2 regions of the Bradyrhizobium sp. 61 genome follow, and region 1 is predicted to be linked to the other one. Evidence: predicted binding sites of a transcription regulator. Region 1 holds the regulator's gene; the other holds the start of a gene.
What was found. Region 1 encodes LexA, which represses DNA repair genes until DNA is damaged. Its sites were predicted from a motif close to TGTTCNNNNTGTGTTCNG; they were not measured.
Positions count from the first base shown of each region.

Region 2: the regulator LexA is predicted to act here: its motif matches at 2,950-2,967, upstream of IVB46_RS02075 (DUF3072 domain-containing protein).

Region 1 is NZ_JADPIU010000035.1:39,558-50,293, reverse strand. Features, by position in the region: gene IVB46_RS10655 (EAL domain-containing protein) at 1-3, shown strand, start outside; gene IVB46_RS10650 (S41 family peptidase) at 95-1,432, opposite strand; gene IVB46_RS10645 (alpha-hydroxy acid oxidase) at 1,740-2,873, shown strand; gene IVB46_RS10640 (HAD family phosphatase) at 2,887-3,513, shown strand; gene IVB46_RS10635 (hypothetical protein) at 3,669-3,863, shown strand; gene glp (gephyrin-like molybdotransferase Glp) at 4,095-5,306, shown strand; gene lexA (transcriptional repressor LexA) at 5,483-6,184, shown strand; gene IVB46_RS10620 (hypothetical protein) at 6,392-6,622, shown strand; gene IVB46_RS10615 (hypothetical protein) at 6,815-7,249, shown strand; gene IVB46_RS10610 (GAF domain-containing protein) at 7,472-8,413, shown strand; gene IVB46_RS10605 (ComEC/Rec2 family competence protein) at 8,423-10,717, opposite strand.
Region 2 is NZ_JADPIU010000006.1:63,098-73,833, forward strand. Features, by position in the region: gene IVB46_RS02060 (Do family serine endopeptidase) at 178-1,713, shown strand; gene IVB46_RS02065 (hypothetical protein) at 1,985-2,347, shown strand; gene IVB46_RS02070 (DUF6496 domain-containing protein) at 2,360-2,647, opposite strand; gene IVB46_RS02075 (DUF3072 domain-containing protein) at 2,719-2,913, opposite strand; gene IVB46_RS02080 (hypothetical protein) at 3,029-3,250, shown strand; gene IVB46_RS02085 (hypothetical protein) at 3,269-3,454, shown strand; gene IVB46_RS02090 (hypothetical protein) at 3,553-3,792, opposite strand; gene IVB46_RS02095 (hypothetical protein) at 3,889-4,146, opposite strand; gene IVB46_RS02100 (hypothetical protein) at 4,203-4,508, shown strand; gene IVB46_RS02105 (HWE histidine kinase domain-containing protein) at 4,597-6,087, opposite strand; gene IVB46_RS02110 (HAMP domain-containing protein) at 6,102-10,736, opposite strand, start outside.

The DNA of each region.
Region 1 (10,736 bases):
TAGGGCGGTCTTCCCAACAATTGGAAGCGTCACCGCACGAATTCGCCCGGGAGCGGTCATCCGCTCCCGGGCGATATCTGGACGTCGTAAGGTTTTAGTTCGGTACCGCCGCCTTCGGCGCGGGCTTGGCGGCGACCGCATTCGCGGTCACGCCGTGCAGGAAGTCGTAGGCCACATGCAGGGCCTTGTCGTCCTTCTCTTCCGGCGGGACGTAGGACTGCGATCCGGTCTGCTCGGTGCCGTCGGCGGCCTGCAGATGGCCACGCATCTGCGACTCCGCCATCGTGTCCATCCGGCCCTTCAGCTCGGGTGGCACGTCCTGCAGGATCTCGATGTCGGGCGCGATGCCCTGGGCCTGGATCGAGCGGCCCGACGGCGTGTAATAGCGCGCCGTGGTCAGCGCAAGCGCGCCATTGCCGGCGCCGAGCGGAATGATGGTCTGCACCGAGCCCTTGCCGAACGAGCGCGTGCCGATGATCGTGGCACGCTTGTGGTCATGCAGCGCGCCGGCGACGATCTCCGAGGCCGAAGCCGAGCCGCCATTGACCAGAATCACCAGCGGCTTGCCCTTGGTGAGGTCGCCGCCATGGGCGGTGAAGCGCTGGGTCTCTTCGGGATTGCGGCCGCGGGTCGAGACGACCTCGCCGCGCTGAAGGAAGGCGCTCGACACCGAGACGGCCTGGTCGAGCAAGCCGCCCGGATTGTTGCGCAGGTCCATCACGTAGCCGACCAGCTTCTCCGGCGGAACGTCCTTGGAGATCGACGCGATCGCCTTCTTCAGGCCGTCGGTGGTCTGCTCGTTGAACGAGGTGACGCGGATATAGCCGATGTCGCCGTTCTCGACGTGGAAGCGCACCGGACGCACATGGATGATCTCGCGCTTGATCGCGACGTCGAGCGGAGCGTCGGCGCCCTTGCGCACGATGGTGAGCTTGGTCTGGGTATCGACCGGCCCCTTCATCTTGTTGACGGCCTGCTCGAGCGTCATGCCCTGCACGGCATCGCCGTCGATCTTGCTGATGAGGTCGCCGGACATGATCCCGGCCTTGGACGCCGGCGTGTCGTCGATCGGCGAGACGACCTTGACCAGGCCGTCCTCCATCGTGACCTCGATGCCGAGCCCGCCGAACTCGCCGGAGGTGGTCTCCTGCATCTCGGTCCAGGCCTTGTCGTTCATGTAGCGTGAATGTGGGTCGAGCGAGGTCACCATGCCGGTGATCGCACCCTCAATCAGCTTGGAATTGTCGGGCTTCTCGACATAGCTCGCCTTCACCCGCTCGAACACTTCGCCGAACAGATTGAGCCGGGAATAGGCATCATCCGCGCTCGCTGCCGCCCGTGCCGCCCATACTCCACCGTGCGGGCTGGCGACCAGAAGGGTTAGACACGCTCCCGTGAGTGCGCCCAGGGGGAACAGCAGGTTTTTCCGCATGGATAGACTGGCCTTCTTGCTTGGAGCTTTGCTTTGGGCTTGTGAGGCGCCATGCAAATGGCGATCCAGCCCGCTGTTCACAATACCATTCTGGTTTCTTCAAGGCCGGGACGCCACGCCGGCGGGTACATCGTAAAAATCCCTTCGCCCGGGCCTAAACTTTTGGCAACGTTCCGAAACCGTTTCGCGCAACGCGGGAATCGGCCGGCCGGCCCACGCCTCTCAGCTATGCGATTTTAGGATGGTTTTGGAGGGCCGGACACGATAGGCGATGACAATAACGCTTCAAATTCTCGGGAGGACAACAATGAATGACGCGCCCCGCATCCGGCCGGAAAGGAACGTCGAACTCGGCGCCAGCGCCGAGCCATTCCAAAACCTGCACGAATTCATCCGCAAGGCGCGCGCCAACCTCAACCAGAACGCCTGGGACTATATCGTCGGCGCCGCCGAGACCGAGACCACAATGCGCCGCAACCGCATGGCGCTGGACGAGATCGCCTTCCGGCCGCGCGTGCTGCGCGACGTCCGGGAGGTCGACGGCTCGGTAGAGCTGTTCGGGCGCAGGATGCGGCTGCCGGTGGTGCTGGCCCCTGTCGGCGCACTGGAGATCTTCGATCCGGATGGCGCAGCGAGCGTCGCCCGCGCCTGCGGCACCTTCGGCGCGGCGCACATGCTGAGCTCGGTGTCCGAGCCCGGCCTGGAGAAGACCGCCGAGGCCGCCCCTGATGCGCTGCGGCTCTATCAACTCTATGTGCGCGGCGACGACGACTTCGTCGCCGATGTCGTCAGCCGGAGCGAGAAGAACGCCTACGCCGCCTTCTGCCTGACCGTTGACACCGCCCATTACAGCCGTCGCGAACGTGACATTGCCAAGCGCTATGTTCGCGAGAGCCGCCTGCGCGCCACCGGCGGTGATTACCAGAAGGGCCTGGAGTGGCGGACCGTGAAGATGATCAAGGACAAGTTCAAGATCCCGCTCATCCTGAAGGGCATCGCCACCGCCGAGGACGCCCGGATCGCGGTCGATCACGGCGTCGAGTGGATCTACGTCTCCAACCATGGCGGCCGCCAGCTCGATCACGGCCGCGGCGCCATGCATGTGCTGCCCGAGATCGTCGAGGCCGTGAAGGGACGCGCCAAGATCATGGTCGACGGCGGCTTCTGCCGCGGCACCGACATCGTCAAGGCGATCGCGGCGGGCGCGGACATGGTCGGCATCGGCCGGCTGCAATGCTGGGCATTGGCGGCGGCCGGCGAAGCCGGCGTGAGGCGAATGCTGGAGCTGCTCGAGGACGAGGTGCTGCGCTGCCTCGGCCTCTTGGGCGCCACCTCGTTCGCCGAGGTCGACAAGTCCTGCCTGCACCAGGCGACCGCAACGAATGCGCCGAGCGTGTTCAGCGCGTTCCCGCTGTTCGACCACGACCCCTATCGATATTGAGTGAAAGGATGCAATGAGCTCGCTCTCTCCCGGCAGCGCGGACGCGCTCCTCTTCGATCTCGGGCGCGTCGTGCTCGACATCGATTTCTCCAAGGCGATCGCCTGCTGGGCGGGACATGCCGGCTGCAAGCCGGAAGCCATCGTCGCGCGCTATGTGCGGGACAGCGAAGCCTACCGGCTGCACGAGGTCGGCAAGATCAGCGACGAGGCCTATTTTGACTCGCTGCGTGTCGCGCTCGGGATCGGCATTTCGGACGCGCAGTTCCTGGAGGGCTGGAACGCAATCTTCGCCGGCGAGATGCCCGACATCGCCGAGCTGCTGCCGCGCGCGGCGAAGCAGTTGCCGCTCTACGCCTTCTCCAACACCAACCGGCCGCATGTGGACCATTTCTCGAAGGAATATGCCGCCCTGCTCGGCCATTTCCGCGAGCTGTATCTGTCGTCCAGCATCGGCCTGCGCAAACCCGATGTGGAGGCCTTCGACCATGTCGTGGCCGCGATCGGCGTCCCGGCGAACCGTATCGTGTTCTTCGACGATCTTGCCGAGAACATCGAAGGAGCGCGGTCGCGCGGCCTGACCACGGTCCACGTGACCTCGCCCCGCGACGTCGGGAACGCCCTCAAGGCGCTCGGAATCTGATCTCTGGCCGGCAAGCCGACGGGCCGCGAATGGAACTATATTGCCCGGGGGCGAGGAACCAAAACCCTTTGTGCATTTTTATACGGAGTTCCCGGAACGATTGCCCCCTCTCAGGACTCATGAGTCCGTTAGGAATCTACATCGGGCTTATCGTCGTGTTGGGCAAAACCTACCTCACCAAGCAGGCCTCTCTGCTGATGAAATTCGCCAGGACCACATCGGATTCTGAGCTTTCCGCCAAGCTGATCAGCAAGGCCGCCGACCTGAAATCCCAGGCCGACCCGCTGCCTGACAAGGATCAGGGCCCCGCAGCGCCGGACGTCAGTCCGTACAAGCCGCCGGGGAGTTGACCGATGCTGGCCGTGGCTCTCGTCCTTCTCGTCCTCGCCATGGCCATCCTCGTACCGGTCTGTCTCGCCTTCTGGATCATGCCGCGGCGGACTTGATGCTCACCCTTCATCGCAGAGCGGATGACGCAGGATAAATCATCCTGCGCGGCCACTGTTTTGCCTCTGCGCCTGCACTCGGCTAGAACTCTCGCCGCCGATTTGCCCGAACGGGCCCAGCAGGAGTTTTCACCCGTGGCCCTGATGCCGGTTTCCGACGCGCTCTCCGCGGTGCTGGCGGGCGCAGAGCCGTTGCTTGAAGAGATGATCGCGCTCGACGCAGCCTTCCACCGCGTGCTCGCACGCGACGTCGCCGCGCGGCGCACGCAGCCGCCGCAGGCGATGTCGGCAATGGACGGCTATGCGGTGCGCGCGGTCGATGCGGCGAAGATCGACTCCCAGCTCACCCTGATCGGCGAGGTCGCGGCGGGCCGCCCGTTTGCGGGATCGGTCGGCGCCGGCGATGCCGTGCGTATCTTCACCGGCGGTGTCGTTCCCGATGGCGCTGATGCGGTCGTGATCCAGGAGGACACGATCGCGGACGGCAAGCGCATCACCATCAAGGAAGCCGCCGTAACGGGGCGGCACATCCGCCCCGCCGGCGTCGACTTCTCGGAAGGCGACGTGCTGCTGCGCAAAGGGGCCCGGCTCACCGAGCGCGACCTCGCGCTCGCCGCCGGCATGAATTACCCGCAATTGCCAGTCCGGCGACGCCCGAAGGTCGCGATCCTCGCGACCGGCGACGAGCTGGTGATGCCGGGTACGACGCCGGGCCACGGCCAGATCGTCTATTCCAACGGTTATGCCCTGCACGCGCTCGCCCGCAGCGAGGGCGCCGATACCATCGACCTCGGCGTTGCCGCCGACACGCTGGAGGCCACCACAGCCGGCATCGGCCGCGCGCGGGAGAGCGGCGCGGACATCCTGATCACGACCGGCGGCGCGTCGGTCGGGGACCACGATCTGGTCCAGCAGGCGCTGAGGGACGAAGGTATCTCGATGGCGTTCTGGAAGATCGCGATGCGGCCGGGCAAGCCGATGATGAACGGGCGGCTCGGCGCGATGCGCGTGATCGGCCTGCCCGGCAATCCCGTGTCATCCTACGTTTGCGGCTTCCTGTTCATGGTGCCGTTGATTCGCGCGCTTTCGGGCCGTTCGATGATTCATCACCGCCGCGAACGCGCGGTGCTCGGCCGCGATGTCGGCGCCAACGACCAGCGCGAGGATTACCTGCGCGCGCGCCTCGAGCTGCGCGACGACGGCACGCTTCTCGCCCTTCCGGTTAATCACCAGGATTCCTCGCTGCTTGCGAATCTCGCTGCGGCACAGGCACTTCTCGTGCGCGCGCCATTCGCGCCGAAGGCCGAAGCCGGCACGCCTTGCGAGGTCTTGCGGCTGCCCGTGTGATCGCTTCGTTCGCGTGCGTTCCGCGAACTTTGTCGCGTTCACGGTAAATTAAGCAGTTGCGGAACATGTATCGAACATATAGTGTCCGTTCATGATTTGTTTCGAGCATGTAGCGGCTTACTGCTGAATTCAGCGTCTCGGAATCGAACGACATCAACCGGGGGATTTTGGTCGAGATGTTAACGCGCAAACAATACGAGCTCCTGCGGTTCATCAGCGAACGGCTGAAGGAAAGCGGCGTGCCGCCCTCCTTCGATGAGATGAAGGACGCGCTCGACCTGCGCTCGAAATCGGGCATCCATCGCCTGATCACCGCGCTTGAGGAGCGCGGTTTCATCCGGCGCCTGCCCAACCGGGCCCGCGCCATCGAGGTGATCAAGCTGCCCGAGCTTCAGGCCGCTGCCGGCAGCCGCCGCGGCTTCACGCCGAGCGTCATCGAAGGCAATCTCGGCAAGGTCCGCACGACTTCGAGCCCGCCGGCGGACGAGGGCGAGCGCCCCGTCGCGGTCCCCGTGATGGGCCGCATCGCGGCCGGTACGCCGATCGAGGCCTTGCAGACCCGCAGCCACACCATCAGCGTACCGCCTGACATGCTCGGCTCGGGCGAACATTACGCGCTCGAAGTGCGCGGCGATTCCATGGTCGAGGCCGGCATTCTCGACGGCGACATGGCGCTGATCCAGCGCAACGAGAGCGCCGATACCGGCGATATCGTGGTGGCGCTGATCGACGACGAGGAGGCGACGCTCAAGCGCTTCCGCCGTCGCGGCGCCTCGATCGCGCTTGAGCCCGCCAATGCGGCCTATGAGGTCCGCATCCTGCCGCCCAACCGGGTGAAGATCCAGGGCAAGCTGATCGGGCTGTACCGGAAGTATTGATACCGGACGTGCCGGTATCGGTTATTTGGCGCCCCGCGCGCCTTCGATCGGCATCGCCGATCCGAGATTGGAGCGGACGATTGTCCGCTTCCGCTGGATAGTCTTTCTGGTTTCGCGCAGATTATCCGGCCCCTCCTCCAGCGGTAAATCCTCGGCACGCCGCACGAAGCAGCCCTGCTTCGTGGCCTTCAGGTTCGAGGAGAAGTCATGCGCCGGATCGTTCTGAGCACACTTGCTGTGGCGCTGATCGCAGCATCAGCGTCGCAAGCCTTGGACGTACAAGCCTTGGCCACGCAAGCCTTGGTCGCGCAATCGCGGCCCCATGTCCGCAAGGACACCGCCCTGAGCGAGCAAGTCCGCAAGGCCCGCGACACCGTCGACCGACGGTCGCGGCCGGGCTGGCAACATTCCGGCTGGTCGGCGCCTGCGGGGCGCTGACACGCGCCTGCGGAATGCAAAGGGGCGGGCTTTGTTCCTGGTGGATTCGGGAAAGTTAATGTGATTGCGGCCTGCGGCGGCGAGCCGTAGATTTGCCTACAACCCGGCAGAACGTTTGGTATTTCCACTCTGATAGAGGCCTGCGCCTCGATTAAGAGACGTGGGTCGCTATCCCTGCATGAGGAGCACCCGATGTGTGACTACAGCCTGCATGCCGTCGCGTCGCGTCCCGCCGAAGTCGGCGAGACGATCGTCACGACAACCTTCCGCGGCACCTCGACGCGCGGCTTTGCCTCCGCGGCCGATCCGACCGTCGCGGTCTGCCTGCTCCCGGGAACGGAGCTCGCCTTCGCCGACAACGTCCGCTACGACAATCGCTGGATCTGGACGCGCACCGTCAATTCGCGCGTCGGCAAGTTCGGCAAGATCGATCCGCACATTCCCGATCGCCATCATGATGCGATCGAATTCCCCGACGGCAAATCCGTGCTGGTGACGCAGCTGGTCGAAGGCCAGCGTGCGACCGTGCTGCAGCTACCGGTGACCCAGCCGCTCGGCGAGCGCGAGCACAAGCCGCAGACCATCACCGACAGCCGGCCAACCATCACCCGCCTGCCGATCGGCTGATGCAGCCATTCCCGGCCGGCAGGTCGGGCCAGGATTGAAATCGCCATCGCCGGCCGAGGCCGGCGAGATGGTGTCGTTCGTGTCCCGCGAAACTCCATCGGGCGGACCAAGCCGTGGCGTCTCCACCGCACGAAGTTTGCGCTGTCCTGCCTGAATTTTGAACGTCCGTTCCGCAGCCAAATGGCCGATGCTTGGTGCGGCTTGAGACGGCGGGCACGTTCGATGAAGACCTTCATTCGCGTCGTTGAACTCTGGGTGCCTGACCGCACGCGCATGCGGCTGGAATTCGGCGGCGGCCTCTACGGCGAAGGGTTGTCCGCGTTTAGGGACGTGAGCGAGGGTCTGCATTTCGGATATGACGAGGGGCTTCCCGGCAAGGCCTGGACCAGCGGCCACCCCGTGATCCTCACCAGATTCACCGATTCCTATTTCAGGCGGACCGATCAGGCCATCGCCGCCGGGCTGATCTGCGGCGTTGCGGTGCCGGTGTTTTCAGGCGAATTCCTGCAAGCCGTCATGGTGCTGTTCTGCGGCGACGACGAGGCCCATGTCGGCGCGATCGAACTCTGGCACAACGATGCCGAAACCTCCCACGAGATGGGGCTCGTCGACGGCTATTACGGCACCGCCGACATGTTCGAATTCAACTCCCGCCACACCAGATTTCCGCGTGGCTTCGGCCTGCCCGGCCGCATCTGGAAAGCCGGCCTGCCGCTGATCATCAAGGACCTGCACGATGCCAGGAGTTTTCTGCGCTGGGAGGACGCCGCCAAGGTCGGAATCAATCTCGGCGTCGGCGTTCCCTACCGGACCGGCACCGATCAGACCTGGGTGCTGACATTCCTCTCCGCGCAGGCGACCCCGATCGCGCGACGCTTCGAGATCTGGGTCCCGGACGAGGCCCGTTCGGCGCTGGTCTTCCGCGCCGGCGATTGCAGCGGGCAGACCGACCTCGCCGCGCTTTATGCGACGAAATCCATCGCCAAAGGCGAAGGCAGCATCGGCGGGGCCTGGGCCACCGGCATGCCCGCGCTCAACGACGATCTCGCGCGTGACGTCTCGGTCGCGGCCTTGCAGGCCTGCGCCTCTGGACTGAGCCAGATGGTCGTCCTGCCGGTGATCGGCAACGCCAGGCTCGACGCCGTGCTGGCCTGGTATCTGTAACCCGTCCGCTCAATCCTCGGCCTGCAGGTCGGCTTCCGATGGCGTCGCGTCGCGGTTGCGGGGAGCCGCCGCCTGCGGCGCAAGGCTCGCGCCGAAATCCGCCTCGCCGGCGGCCGCCGGCGACCACGGACGGTCTGTCCCCCTCGTCTTCGCCGCCTGAACCGCAAAACCGTCGCCGCTTCGCGTCAGCGCCAGCGCGCCTTGCTTTGCGAGACGCTGACGGTCGACAACCATCGCCGCGCAATCCGGCGGCGCCGGCCGCGCCGTCACCACCAGCGCGGCACGGCTGCAATCGTCAGCCAGTGAATCGATGCGCAAGGCCAGCGCGACCAGGCGCCCGTCGGCGAGCGGCGTCACGCAGCCGACCTCGTCGCACGACACGCCGGCGGCCAGTGAGGCACTGCCGGCGTCGCGCGGATCGGCGTCGGCGGCGAGCCATTCCTTCAGAAGAAAACTGTCCTTGCTCGACCTGATGAGTTGCAGGTGCCCATCCCTGCCCCGCACCGCGACACTCTGGCCGTCACCGGCGATCAGGATATCGGGCTGCCGCGCGCACAGTCCCCAGAGGATCGCGGCCAACAGCACCACCGCGCCGGCCCAGCGCAACGGCGTGCGCAACAAGCCCATCACGATGATCCCCAAGCTTGCAGCGATCAGCGGTGCGATGCCGAAAGCCGAGATGCGGCCGACCGCGCCCGGCAAAACGGCCACCCAGCGGGAGACCGCAACCATCCAGTCGATGCCGATCCCCATCAGCCACCAGAACGGACCATCAAGTCCGAACGGCGCTGCAATCAGACCCAACAGGCCCGCGGGCATCACCAGGGCCGAAACCACCGGCATCGCCCCGAGGTTGGCGAGCACGCCGAACGGGGTGACGCGGTGAAAATGGAAGGCGGCATAGGGCGTGGTCGCGAGCCCCGCGATCAGCGAGGCCAGGAATAGCATCGCGATCTCGCGCCCGCCCCACATTGCAATCCGCGCGGTCGCGGAATGATCGGGCGACGCAAACAGGTTCGGCATGCCGATCTGCACCAGCGCCACCAGTCCGAGCGTTGCCGCGAACGACATCTGGAAGCTTGGATGCACCAGCGCTTCCGGCGCGACCGCAAGCACGATCAGCGCAGCCACCGCCAGCGTGCGGAAGGTGATGGCACGGCGATCGACCATGACCGCGATCAACACCACTGCGGTCATGAAGAACGAGCGTTGCGTCGCGACCTCCGCACCCGACAGCAGCAGATAGAACGCGGCTGCGACCAGCGCGGCGGCCGCCGACCATTTCTTGATGGCAAAGCCGGCCGCCATTCCAGGGATCAACGCCAGCAGCGCGCGCACCGAGAAGAAGACCACGCCGGCGACGACCGCCATGTGATAGCCGGAAATCGAGAGCACATGTCCGAGCCCCGAGATGAACATGGCGTCGTTGACGGGCGTGGTAATCGCATCGCGCCGGCCCGTGAGCAGCGCGGTCGCAATCGCTCGGTTGTCGCCCTCGAGCGTGGCGCGGATGCGCGCGTCGATCGCATCGCGCAGACCCTGCATGAAGGCGGCATAACGCAGCCGCAAGCCACCGGCGTCCGGCGGCACCGATGCCGCAATCGTGCCCATCACAAAGCCGGAGGCGCCGATGCCCTGGAAGAACATGTCGCGCGAAAAGTCATAGCTGCCGGGGCGCACCGGCGACAACGGCGGCAACAGCCGCGCCTTCAACTGCACGAAGCTGCCGACCTCGGGCGCAGTCCCCTTGCGCACGGAGAGGCGCACGCGCTCGAGCTTGACGTCGCTGCGCTGCGCCTCCATCGCGGTGACGCGCAGCACGAAGCGGTCAGTGCGCTCTCGGATGTCGCGGGTCTCGACGAAGCCCGACAGCGAGACGGAATAAAGCGGCTTTGCCAGCACCGTGTGCGCGATCCGCGCCGTCTTCCAGGTCGCCGTGGCAAGGCCGGCCGCGACCGCCGCGATCATGATCGCCGGCGCAAACAACCGGCTCCGCCGCAACAGCACGGCGCCAAGCGTGAGCGCGATGGCCGTTGCGGCAACGACCCACAGCACCGGTTCATGATCGGCGGCAAAGTAGAGCGCGATGCCGCCGCCGAACGCGACCGGCACCCACGGCAACAATCGCCCGGCGCCGGCCTCGGCGCGCGCCCATTCGCGCAGGGTCTCGGCCAGCGACGTCCAGAGGTCGAACCCTGCCGGCGCGAGGCCGCCCGCGGAGGCAGCTCGGCCGACGGGCCAAGTCCCCGCGATCCAAGTCCCCGCAATCCCCTGGGACCGAACTGGCCGGCCCGGCTCCGCCATTCCCTGCACCTTACGATAC
Region 2 (10,736 bases), on a different contig from region 1:
CATCATCCAGTGGCCGCAGTCTATCACGGCGCACGGGGCCTGCGTTGAGCCGCATCAAATGTGCAGCCCTGATTTTCGCGGCACCTTTGCCAAGATTTAATCGGACGGACGGGACGCCGTAAGGTGACGATGTCCATGTTGGTTGCAAGGCGACTTACCCAACATGGACATTTCGACATGAACGATCACGTCAATTCCGACACCACCACGTCCCGCAAGATCTTGAAGCCGCGCCGGCTTGCGCTGCTGGGCACCGTGGCCGCGCTTGGCGTGGCCGTGCTCGCTGCCTCTCCCGCCTCTTCGCAGTTCGGTCTGAATTCCTTCATCGGGCCGGCCCAGGCGGCGGAAGCCGCCGCGACGCCGCCGGGCTTCGGCGATCTCGTCAGCAAGGTCAAACCCGCCGTCATCTCGGTGCGGGTCAGGATCGACCAGGACAATGACAAGAGCGCGATGCTGCAACAGAACCGGATGGATTCGGACGAGGATTCGCCGTTCGACCAGTTTTCGCGGCAGTTCGGCTTCCGCGGCCCGGGTGGCATGAACGGCATGCCGCGCCAGCGCCACCAGATGATCACGGGCGAGGGGTCCGGCTTCTTCATCTCCGCCGACGGCTATGCCGTGACCAACAACCACGTCGTCGATCACGCCGAGTCGGTGCAGGTGACCATGGATGACGGCACGAGTTACACCGCGAAGGTGGTCGGCACCGATCCGAAGACCGATCTCGCGCTGATCAAGGTCGATGGCAAGAGGGACTTCCCGTTCGTTAAATTCTCCGACCAGAAGCCGCGCATCGGTGACTGGGTGGTCGCGGTCGGCAATCCCTTCGGCCTCGGCGGCACCGTGACCGCCGGCATCGTCTCGGCCAATGGTCGCGACATCGGCAACGGTCCCTATGATGACTTCATCCAGATCGACGCGCCGATCAACAAGGGCAATTCCGGCGGTCCGGCCTTCGACATGAACGGCAACGTGATCGGCGTGAACACCGCGATCTTCTCACCCTCCGGCGGTTCGGTCGGTATCGGCTTCGACATTCCGGCTTCGACCGCGAAGCTCGTCGTCGCGCAGCTGAAGGACAAGGGCTCGGTCACCCGCGGCTGGCTCGGCGTGCAGGTGCAGCCGGTGAGCGCCGAGATCGCCGACAGCCTCGGCCTCAAGGAGGCGCGCGGCGCGATCGTGGACAATCCGCAGGACGGCAGCCCCGCGGCGAAGGCCGGCATCGAGGCGGGCGACGTCATCACCGCCGTCAACGGTACCGCGATCAAGGACTCCCGCGATCTCGCCCGCACCATTGCCACCCTGGCGCCGGGCACGTCCGTGAAGCTCGATGTCTTCCACAAAGGCGCGAGCAAGACGGTGACACTCGCCCTCGGCGAGTTGCCGAACGAGCGGCAGGCCAAGGCCGGCGAGGGCAAGGCGCAGCCGAACACCGGCACGCCGCGCCTCGGTCTCAGCCTGGCGCCGGCAGGCGACGTCCAGGGCGCGGGCCAAAAGGGCGTGGTCGTGACCGAGGTCGATCCGCAGGGACCCGCCGCGCAGCGCGGCATCCAGACCGGCGACGTCATTCTCAACGTCGGCGGCAAGGCCGTTGCCAATGTCGGTGACGTCCGCTCCGAGCTGGCGCAGGCCAAATCATCCGGCAAGAACAGCGTGCTGTTGCAGGTGAAGAGCCAGGAAGCGACACGGTTCGTCGCGGTGCCGCTGGCCTAAGCCTCGCGCTTCCGGCGGCAAACTCAAAAGGCGGCCTGCGGGCCGCCTTTTTCGTGCGCGTCTGGAAGATTCCCACAGGTGCCGATAACATTCTCGTTAACGGCAGCGTTGATGACGGGTTCGTCCGAAAAAGCCGCGTTCGCTCGTCACAGTTGGGAATCACGTGTTGGGCTTTGGCGTCAATGAAGACGCCCAGGCGAATTGCAGGAGTGGAACTTCGAACGCCCGGCCTTCTTGTGGAACCGGTGGTTCGCATTTGATCGGTGCCGACATGGATCGATTGAAGCTCTCGCTGAGGTGTGCGCTGCTTGTGGCGCCGCTTGTCCTGACGACCGGAAGCGCCTTGGGGCGCGACGATGGCCGCTACGCCAACTCGCCGCTAAAACCCTGGTTCGACAGTTTGCGCAGCCATCTCGGGCCCTGCTGCTCGGATGCAGATGGCTTTGCTGTATCCGACCCCGATTGGGAATCGCACGATGGGCACTATCGCGTGCGGCTCGACGGGCAGTGGGTGGACGTGCCTGATGAGGCCGTCATCACCGAGCCAAACCGGGCTGGCCACACCATGGTGTGGCCGGTGAAGACTGCGTTCGGGATTTCGATCCGCTGCTTCATGCCGGGCAGCATGATCTGACGCGGGTGGGCGTTACCGCTTGCTGGATTTGCGCTTCGCGGTCTTCTTCGCTTTCTTGGCTGTCTTCTTGGCCGTCTTCTTCTTGGAGGTCTTTCGCTTCGACGCCTTCTTCGGGACCTTCTTGCCCTTCGCGCGCGCTTCCGACAGGCCGATTGCGATCGCCTGCTTGCGACTCTTCACGCGTCCGCCACGACCGCCGGGGCCGCTTTTCGCGGTGCCCTTCTTATAACGGCGCATCTCGCGCTCGACATCACTGCTGGCGCTGCGTGAGTAGCGGCGTTTCTTTGCCTTGCGTGCCATCAACTCTCTCCCTTGGCCCGGGAAAGAACCGCATCACTGACCCTACGTTCCAAATGCGCTGGCCGCGCTCCTCAGAAGGAGTTCGCCAACTCGATCTCGTCTTCCAGCGCTCGAATGCGGCGCGCAGCCTCAGTCGAGGACAAAGCCCGATCGTATTGAGTGGGCTGATAGGCCTCCTCGCTCAGACGCTTCAGCCTCAGCCCCTGTGCTCTCGTCATCTGCTCCGCGAGGAAAACCCTGGCGTCGTATTTACCCTGAACCTGCATCTGGCCTCTCCGTTCTGAAATCGTGACTTGACTATATGTTCTTATTTTGTTCTAACAAGCCATGGACAATAGAATTAATGAAATTCGACGCAAAATCAGCGCCTTGAGGCTCGAGATGGCCGACATCGAGGTGTCTGTGCGCGACCTCGTCGATCGCGACCGCGACTGCACAGAAAAGGCCCTGGCGCAGATGGATCTGCGCCGGAAAATCAACCTGCTGATCGGCGAATGGAAGGCGGCCGGTGGCGGCGATGTCCTGCCTGACGTCCGCGAGCGGGTACGCCTTCGTCCTGCAACGACATCCGGTAGTCCGCTGCGCGTGATCGCGCGCCGCTGAGAATTTTGGGAGCGTGCGGTGGAGGAAGACCCGGACACGTACCGGATTCTAAAACTGCGCGCCGAAATTCTCGAACTCGGCTCCGCCATCCGGCAATTGCAGCGCGAGGGTCTCGACGATGCCGCAGCGCAGCTCCTGATCGCACGCAAGCGTGCACGGCTCGAGCATCTCGTGAAGGCGAATGCTGCGGGACGGCAGCTTTAGCGATGCGACGCTAGAAGGATTCCCAATCTAGCTCCAAACTCCAGCTCCAAAGCGAAAGGCCCCGCGTCGCCGCGAGGCCTTTGATTGTCGGCCGGAGCTCACTTGGTGTTGCTCATGCCGCCCTTGTTCATGGTGCCGCCTTGGTCGGAGCCGGGGCCAGAACCACCTTGACCGGAGGGATCAGCGCCCTTGGAGGACTTGGTGTTGGCGCCTGTGGTCTGCGACGACGACATCGCGGATCCTTGCTTGGCCTTATGCGACTTGGCCTGCGCGGCGAACGGAGCGGCGGCGAGGCCGGTTGCCAACATCACGGTGAGAGCGAGCTTGATGGTTTTCATGCGCGGGAACTCCCCGAGTTAAATTGACGCAGGCAGCCAACCGCCATTTGCCGCAGGAGTTCCGAACGAAAGCGCCCGGTGCGCGTCACGCGCGCTTCAAAATTCCTTGTCCTCGGCGAGGATGAACACGAGGCCCGTGAGCGTCGCGCCGATCGCAAACGTCGTCACCAATGTGATGATGAAGACCATGGCGGCCGAATGTCCGCCGTGGTTCAGCAAATTTGCGACCGCCGGATTGAACAGGACGAGGGCGAGCCCGAAGACAAGGCCGAGGGCTGCGCCCATCATCGCATGCGTCATCAGCTTGATGACGCCGGTCGGAGAGATGAGGCTCGGCGACTTTTTCCCGCGCATGGAACCGCCTCGCGGTGTGGCATAAAACGCATGCGACGATTGCGGGTTCCATTCTCATGACGATTTTGTCATTCCCCGCTTCATCCGACGTTCATGGCGGTCTTGCGAGGATGAATGCCATCAACACGGGAACATTCGATATGGGTAAGGTCGTCTTTCTCTATCGCTCGCTGGCCTATCGCAACGCGGGAGCGGACATGCTGCGCAAGGCGCGCAAGCTGCCGCGCGGCGCCGAGCGGAGCGCAGCCCGCCGTTACGCGCGGGCGCTGCGCGAGCTTTCGCAAACGGAAGCCTGGCTGGAAGGACGTGTCGCTGACGAACCGCAGGCGATGCAGCGCATGAAGGTCGCCGCGGCGCGCTAGATCATGATCGGTCCTGAGTGAATCAGGGCCGAAGCTCCAGATTCTTGTCTTTACGCGCGAACCGGAGCCCACGTCGCTCGCAAACGCTCTAGCCTGAGGCCCGCTGAAGGGGTTCGGACGGAGCCGCGTCGAACTTGCTCGCGGCCGACGGCGCTACGGTCTTCCGCGTCAGCGGCACCTCAAGGCGGCACAACAGGCCTTCGGCACGCCAGTTGAATTCCGCCTGTCCGCCAAGTTGCGATTCCACACTGGCAAGCAGGCTCCGCGTACCGAAGCCACGGGATTTCGGCGTCCTCACCAGCGGGCCGCCGGTTTCGTCCCAGGTCAGTGTGAGGTGGTCGTCCTCGACTTGCCAGCCGATCGCGAGCCGCCCCGACCGCGTCGAGAGCGCGCCATACTTCGCCGAGTTTGTGAAGAGCTCGTGCAGCGCCAGCGCCAGCGTCTGCGCTGTCGCCGGCGCCAGCTGAACTTCCGGACCGGCCAGCTTGATCTGGCCGCCGAGCGAGTAGGGCGCGAGCTCCTCGTCGATCAGCCTCGAGAGTTCGGCGCCCTGCCAGCTCGACAGCGACAGGATCGTGTGCACGCGCGCCAGCGCGTTGATGCGCCCTTCGACGGCGTTCACGTAGGCCTTGACCTCGTCGGCGCGGGTGAGGCGCACGATCGATTGCGCCAGCGCCAGCGCGTTCTTGGCGCGATGATCCACCTCGCGTGCCAGCAGGTTTTGTCTCTCTTCCGCGCGTTTGCGTTCGGTGATGTCCACGGTGACGCCGCTCACGCGCACCACGCGGCCGCCCTGATCCACCGTCGCGGCCGCCGTGCCGACGCACCAGCGCACCTCGCCATCGGGCCGGCTGACGCGAAACTCGCCTTCATAGGCGTGCGCGCCGGTATTGAACGCTGCAATCGCCTGGCCGAACTGGTCGACGTCATCAGGGTGCAGCAGCGCCTGGATGTTGGCTGAGGTGACATTGAAGGTCTCCGGCGTCACGCCGAAGATGCGGTACTGGCCTTCGTCCCACATCCAGTCGCCGTTGACCCAGTCCCAGTCCCACGATCCCATCTTGCCGGCGGCGATAGCCATGCTGCGCCGCTCTTCGCTCTCGCGCAGCTTTGCGGTGGAATTCTCCAGCTCGGCCGTGCGTGCGCGAACGCGGTCCTCGAGCTCCCGGTTCAGCCGTTCGAGCTCGCGCGTCTTGCGGTAGAGTTCGGCAAACACCTTGATCTTGGCGCGCAGCACCTCCGGCACGACCGGCACCGGCACGTAATCGACCGCGCCCATCTCATAGCCGCGCAACCGGTCGATGTCGCTCACCTGGATAGCGGAGATGAAGATCATCGCGGTCTTCTGGAAGCGCGGATGCTCGCGGATCATCGCGGCCAGCTCGAAGCCGTCGAGCTCGGGCATGCAGACGTCGACCAGGATCACCGCGATCTCGGTCTTGAGCAGCACCTCCAGCGCCTCGCGGCCCGATGATGCGATCACGAGGTTCTCGCCGAGTTCCTTCAGGATCACCTCGTAGGCGAGCAGCTTGGCCGGCTGGTCGTCGACGAGGAGGATGTTGACCTTTTCGTGGTCCATTCGCGGATCCAAACTCAGCGGTGCAGCCACATGCGGATTGCAAGCAGCAATTGATCGGTGTTGACGGGTTTGGCGAGGTAGTCGGACGCGCCTGCTTCCAGGCATTTCTCACGGTCGCCCTTCATCGCCTTGGCTGTCAGCGCGATGATCGGAAGGCGGGCGAAGGCCGGATTTTCGCGAATGACGCCGATGGTCTGATAGCCATCCATCTGCGGCATCATGATGTCCATCAGCACTATGGCGATCTCCGGATTGGATTCGACCAGCGTCACCGCCTCGCGGCCGGTCGTGGCCGTCAGCACCTTCATGCCCCGCCGTTCCAAGACGCTCGACAGCGCGAAGATGTTGCGGGCGTCGTCGTCGACGAGCAGGGCGGTCTTGCCGATCAGGTCTTCGTCGGAACTGTTCAGCTTCTCCAGCATGCGCTGCTTCTCGACCGGCAGTTCCGTGATCACGCGATGCAGGAACAAGGCGGTCTCGTCGAGCAGGCGCTCCGGCGATTCCACGCCCTTGACCACGATGCTGCGCGCCATGGTGTGGAGTTCCGCATCTTCCTCCGCCGAGAGCTCGCGGCCGGTGAAGACCACCACCGGAACGTTCGACAGGCTCTCGTCGTTGCGGATCTGGTCCAGCACCTCGAAGCCGCTCATGTCGGGCAGCCGCAGGTCGAGCACCACGCAATCGCAGGGTGCCTCGCGCAGTGTCGAGAGCGCGCCGGCGCCGGTATCCGTCGTCACGATCTCGATGTCGTCGTGATGCAGCAGCTCGCGGATCGAGAGCTGCTCGGCCTCGTTGTCCTCGACGATCAGGAGCCGCTTGCGCCGCGGCCGCGCATATTCCTTGATCTGCGTCAGCGCGGCCGAGACGCCCTCGGTCGTGGTCGGCTTGTTGACGAAGGAGAAGGCGCCGCGTGCCAGCGCATGTTGCCGGTCCTCGTCGAGCGTGATGATCTGCACGGGGATGTGGCGGGTCAGCGGATTGTGCTTGAGCTGGCTCAGCACCGTCCAGCCCAGCATATCAGGCAGGAACACGTCGAGCGAAACGGCCCGCGGCTGGTACTGCTTCGCAAGCTCCAGCGCCTCCGCGCCGCGCGCGGCGACCAGAACCTTGAAGCCCTTGTCGCGGGCGAGATCGACCAGCACGCGCGCATAATGCGGATCGTCCTCGACGATGAGCAGGATGGTGTCACCGGGCTCGAGATTGAGCCGGTCGTCGGCAATCTGCTCGATGACGCGCTGCTGTTCGGGTGCAGCCGCTTGCAACGCCGGTGGCTGACTGTACTGCTGCGGCGCGGGCGCACGCGGCGCGAGCGTCGGGCCGGAATATTTCAGCGGCAGATAGAGCGTGAAGGACGAGCCCTTGCCGGGCGCGCTGCGCAGATGGATCTCGCCGCCGAGCAGGCTCGCGAGCTCGCGGCTGATCGCAAGTCCGAGACCGGTGCCGCCGTATTTGCGGCTGGTGCCGGCGTCCGCCTGCTGGAACGCCTCGAAGATCAGCTTCTGCTTCTCCAGGGGAATGCCGATGCCAGTGTCCGTCACTTCGAACGCGATCACCGCCGGCGCGGAGTTCAGCACCGGATGATCCGTGCCCCAGCCGCCGACCGCGGCGACGACTTTTAGGCGCACCTCGCCCTCGGCGGTGAACTTGAAGGCGTTGGAAAGCAGGTTCTTGAGGACCTGCTGCAGGCGCTTGGAGTCGGTGACGATGCTGCGCGCAAGGTTCGGGTCGACGTCGATCTTGAACGACAGGTTGCGGTTTTCCGCCTCGTGCCGGAACGGCCGCCCGACGGTCTCGAGCAGGTTCGCAGTCAGAATCTCCTCGGCGTCGACCGTCACCGTGCCGGATTCGATCTTGGAGAGATCCAGGATGTCGCTGATGAGGTTGAGCAGGTCGGTGCCGGCGCCATGGATGGTGCGGGCGAACTCGACCTGCTTGGCCGAGAGGTTGCCATCCGGATTGTCGGTGAGCTGCTGTCCCAGGATCAGGATCGAGTTCAGCGGTGTGCGCAGCTCGTGGCTCATATTGGCGAGGAATTCGGACTTGTACTTCGAGGTCAGCGCGAGCTCGGTCGCCTTTTCCTCCAGTGCGCGGCGGGCCTGCTCGATTTCCTGATTCTTGCGCTCGACCTCGACGTTACGCTCGGCGAGCTGCTGCGCCTTCTGTTCGAGCTGGTCGTTGGTCTGCTGCAATTCGCGCTGCTGGGTCTGAAGCTCGCCGGCAAGCTGCTGCGACTGCTTGAGCAGGCCTTCGGTCTGCATCGTCGCCTCGATCGAGTTGAGCACGATGCCGATGGAGTCGGTAAGCTGCTCGAGGAATGTCATCTGCGAGGTCGTGAACGAGGTCAGCGAGGCGAGCTCGATCACCGCCTTGACCTGGCCTTCGAACAGCACCGGCAGCACGACAAGGTTCTTTGGCGCGACGCGGAACAGCGCCGAGTTGATCGGCACCACGTCGGGTGGAATGTCGGCGATGACGCGCGGCCGTCTGTCGAGGGCGCATTGGCCAATCAGGCCGTCGCCGAGCGGGAGCACGCGCTGATAGGGATAGACGCCGTCGCCGGCATAGGAAGCGAGCAGCAGGAGCCGCGGACTATCCTCGTTCTCGACCTGGTAGATCACGCCGGTATGGGCGTTCACCAGGGGCGACAATTCGGTCAGCAGGAGCCGGCCGACGGTGGTGAGATCGCGCTGGCCCTGGAGCATGTTGGTGAATTTGGCGAGGTTGGTCTTCAGCCAGTCTTGCTCGGTGTTCACGTCCGTCGTGAGACGGAGGTTCGTGATCATCGTGTTGATGTTGTCTTTCAGCTCGGCGACTTCGCCGCGGGCGTCGACCTGGATCGACCGCGTCAGGTCGCCCTTGGTCACGGCGGTCGCGACTTCCGCGATCGCGCGCACCTGCGAGGTGAGGTTGGCCGCGAGCAGGTTGACGTTGCCGGTGAGGTCCTTCCAGGTGCCGGCGGCGCCGGGCACGTCGGCCTGGCCGCCCAGCCGTCCCTCGACGCCGACCTCGCGCGCCACCGACGTCACCTGGTCGGCGAAGGTCGCGAGCGTCTCGGTCATGTTGTTGATGGTGTCGGCGAGCGCCGCGACCTCGCCCTTGGATTTCACGGTGAGATTTTGTTTCAAATCACCGTTCGCAACTGCGGTCACCACCTTGACGATGCCGCGGACCTGCTCGGTCAGGTTCGCCGCCATGAAGTTGACGGTGTCGGTGAGGTCCTTCCAGGTGCCGGCCACACCGGGCACCTGGGCCTGGCCGCCGAGTTCGCCTTCAGTGCCGACTTCACGCGCGACGCGGGTGACTTCGCCGGCAAACGCGTTGAGCTGGTCCACCATGGTGTTGATGGTGTTCTTCAGCTCGAGGATCTCGCCCTTCACGTCCACGGTGATCTTGCGGGACAAGTCGCCGCGCGCGACCGCGGTCGTGACTTCGGCGATGTTGCGGACCTGCGTCGTGAGGTTCGCGGCCAGCAAATTGACGTTGTCGGTGAGATCCTTCCAGGTACCGCCGACGCCGGGCACGACGGCCTGACCGCCGAGCCGGCCCTCGGTGCCGACCTCGCGCGCGACGCGGGTCACTTCGGCGGCGAAGGAGCGGAGCTGCTCCACCATCGTGTTCAGGGTGTCCTTGAGCAGCAAGATCTCGCCGCGCACGTCCACCGTGATCTTCTTCGACAGGTCGCCGCCGGCGATCGCGGTCGCGACCTCGGCGATGTTGCGGACCTGGGCCGTCAGGTTGGAGGCCATGAAGTTGACGTTGTCGGTGAGGTCCTTCCAGGTGCCGGCAACGCCGGGCACTTCGGCCTGGCCGCCGAGCTTGCCCTCGGTGCCGACCTCGCGCGCCACGCGCGTCACTTCGCCGGCAAAGCCGTTGAGCTGGTCCACCATGGTGTTGATGGTGTTCTTCAGCTCGAGGATTTCGCCCTTCACGTCCACGGTGATCTTGCGCGACAAGTCGCCGCGCGCCACAGCGGTGGTCACTTCGGCGATGTTGCGGACCTGGGCGGTGAGGTTGCCCGCCATCGAGTTCACGCTGTCGGTCAAATCCTTCCAGGTGCCGGCGACGCCGGGCACGTTGGCCTGGCCGCCGAGCCGGCCTTCGGTGCCGACCTCGCGCGCCACGCGCGTCACCTCGCCCGCGAAGCGGTTGAGCTGGTCGACCATGGTGTTCAGCGTGTCCTTGAGCTGAAGGATCTCGCCGCGCACGTCCACCGTGATCTTGCGTGACAGGTCACCGCCGGCGATGGCGGTTGCGACCTCGGCGATGTTCCGGACCTGGGCGGTGAGATTGCCCGCCATCGAGTTGACGTTGTCGGTCAGGTCCTTCCAGGTGCCAGCGACGCCCGTCACCTGGGCCTGGCCGCCGAGCTTGCCTTCGGTGCCGACCTCGCGCGCCACGCGCGTGACTTCGCCAGCGAAGGCGTTGAGCTGGTCCACCATGGTGTTGAGCGTTTCCTTCAGCTGAAGGATTTCGCCCGACACGTTCACGGTGATCTTCTTCGACAAGTCGCCCTTCGCAACGGCGGTCGCGACCTCGGCGATGTTACGGACCTGACCGGTCAGGTTCGAGGCCATCGAGTTGACCGAGTCCGTCAAGTCCTTCCAGGTACCGGCGACGCCGCGCACTTGGGCCTGGCCGCCGAGCTTGCC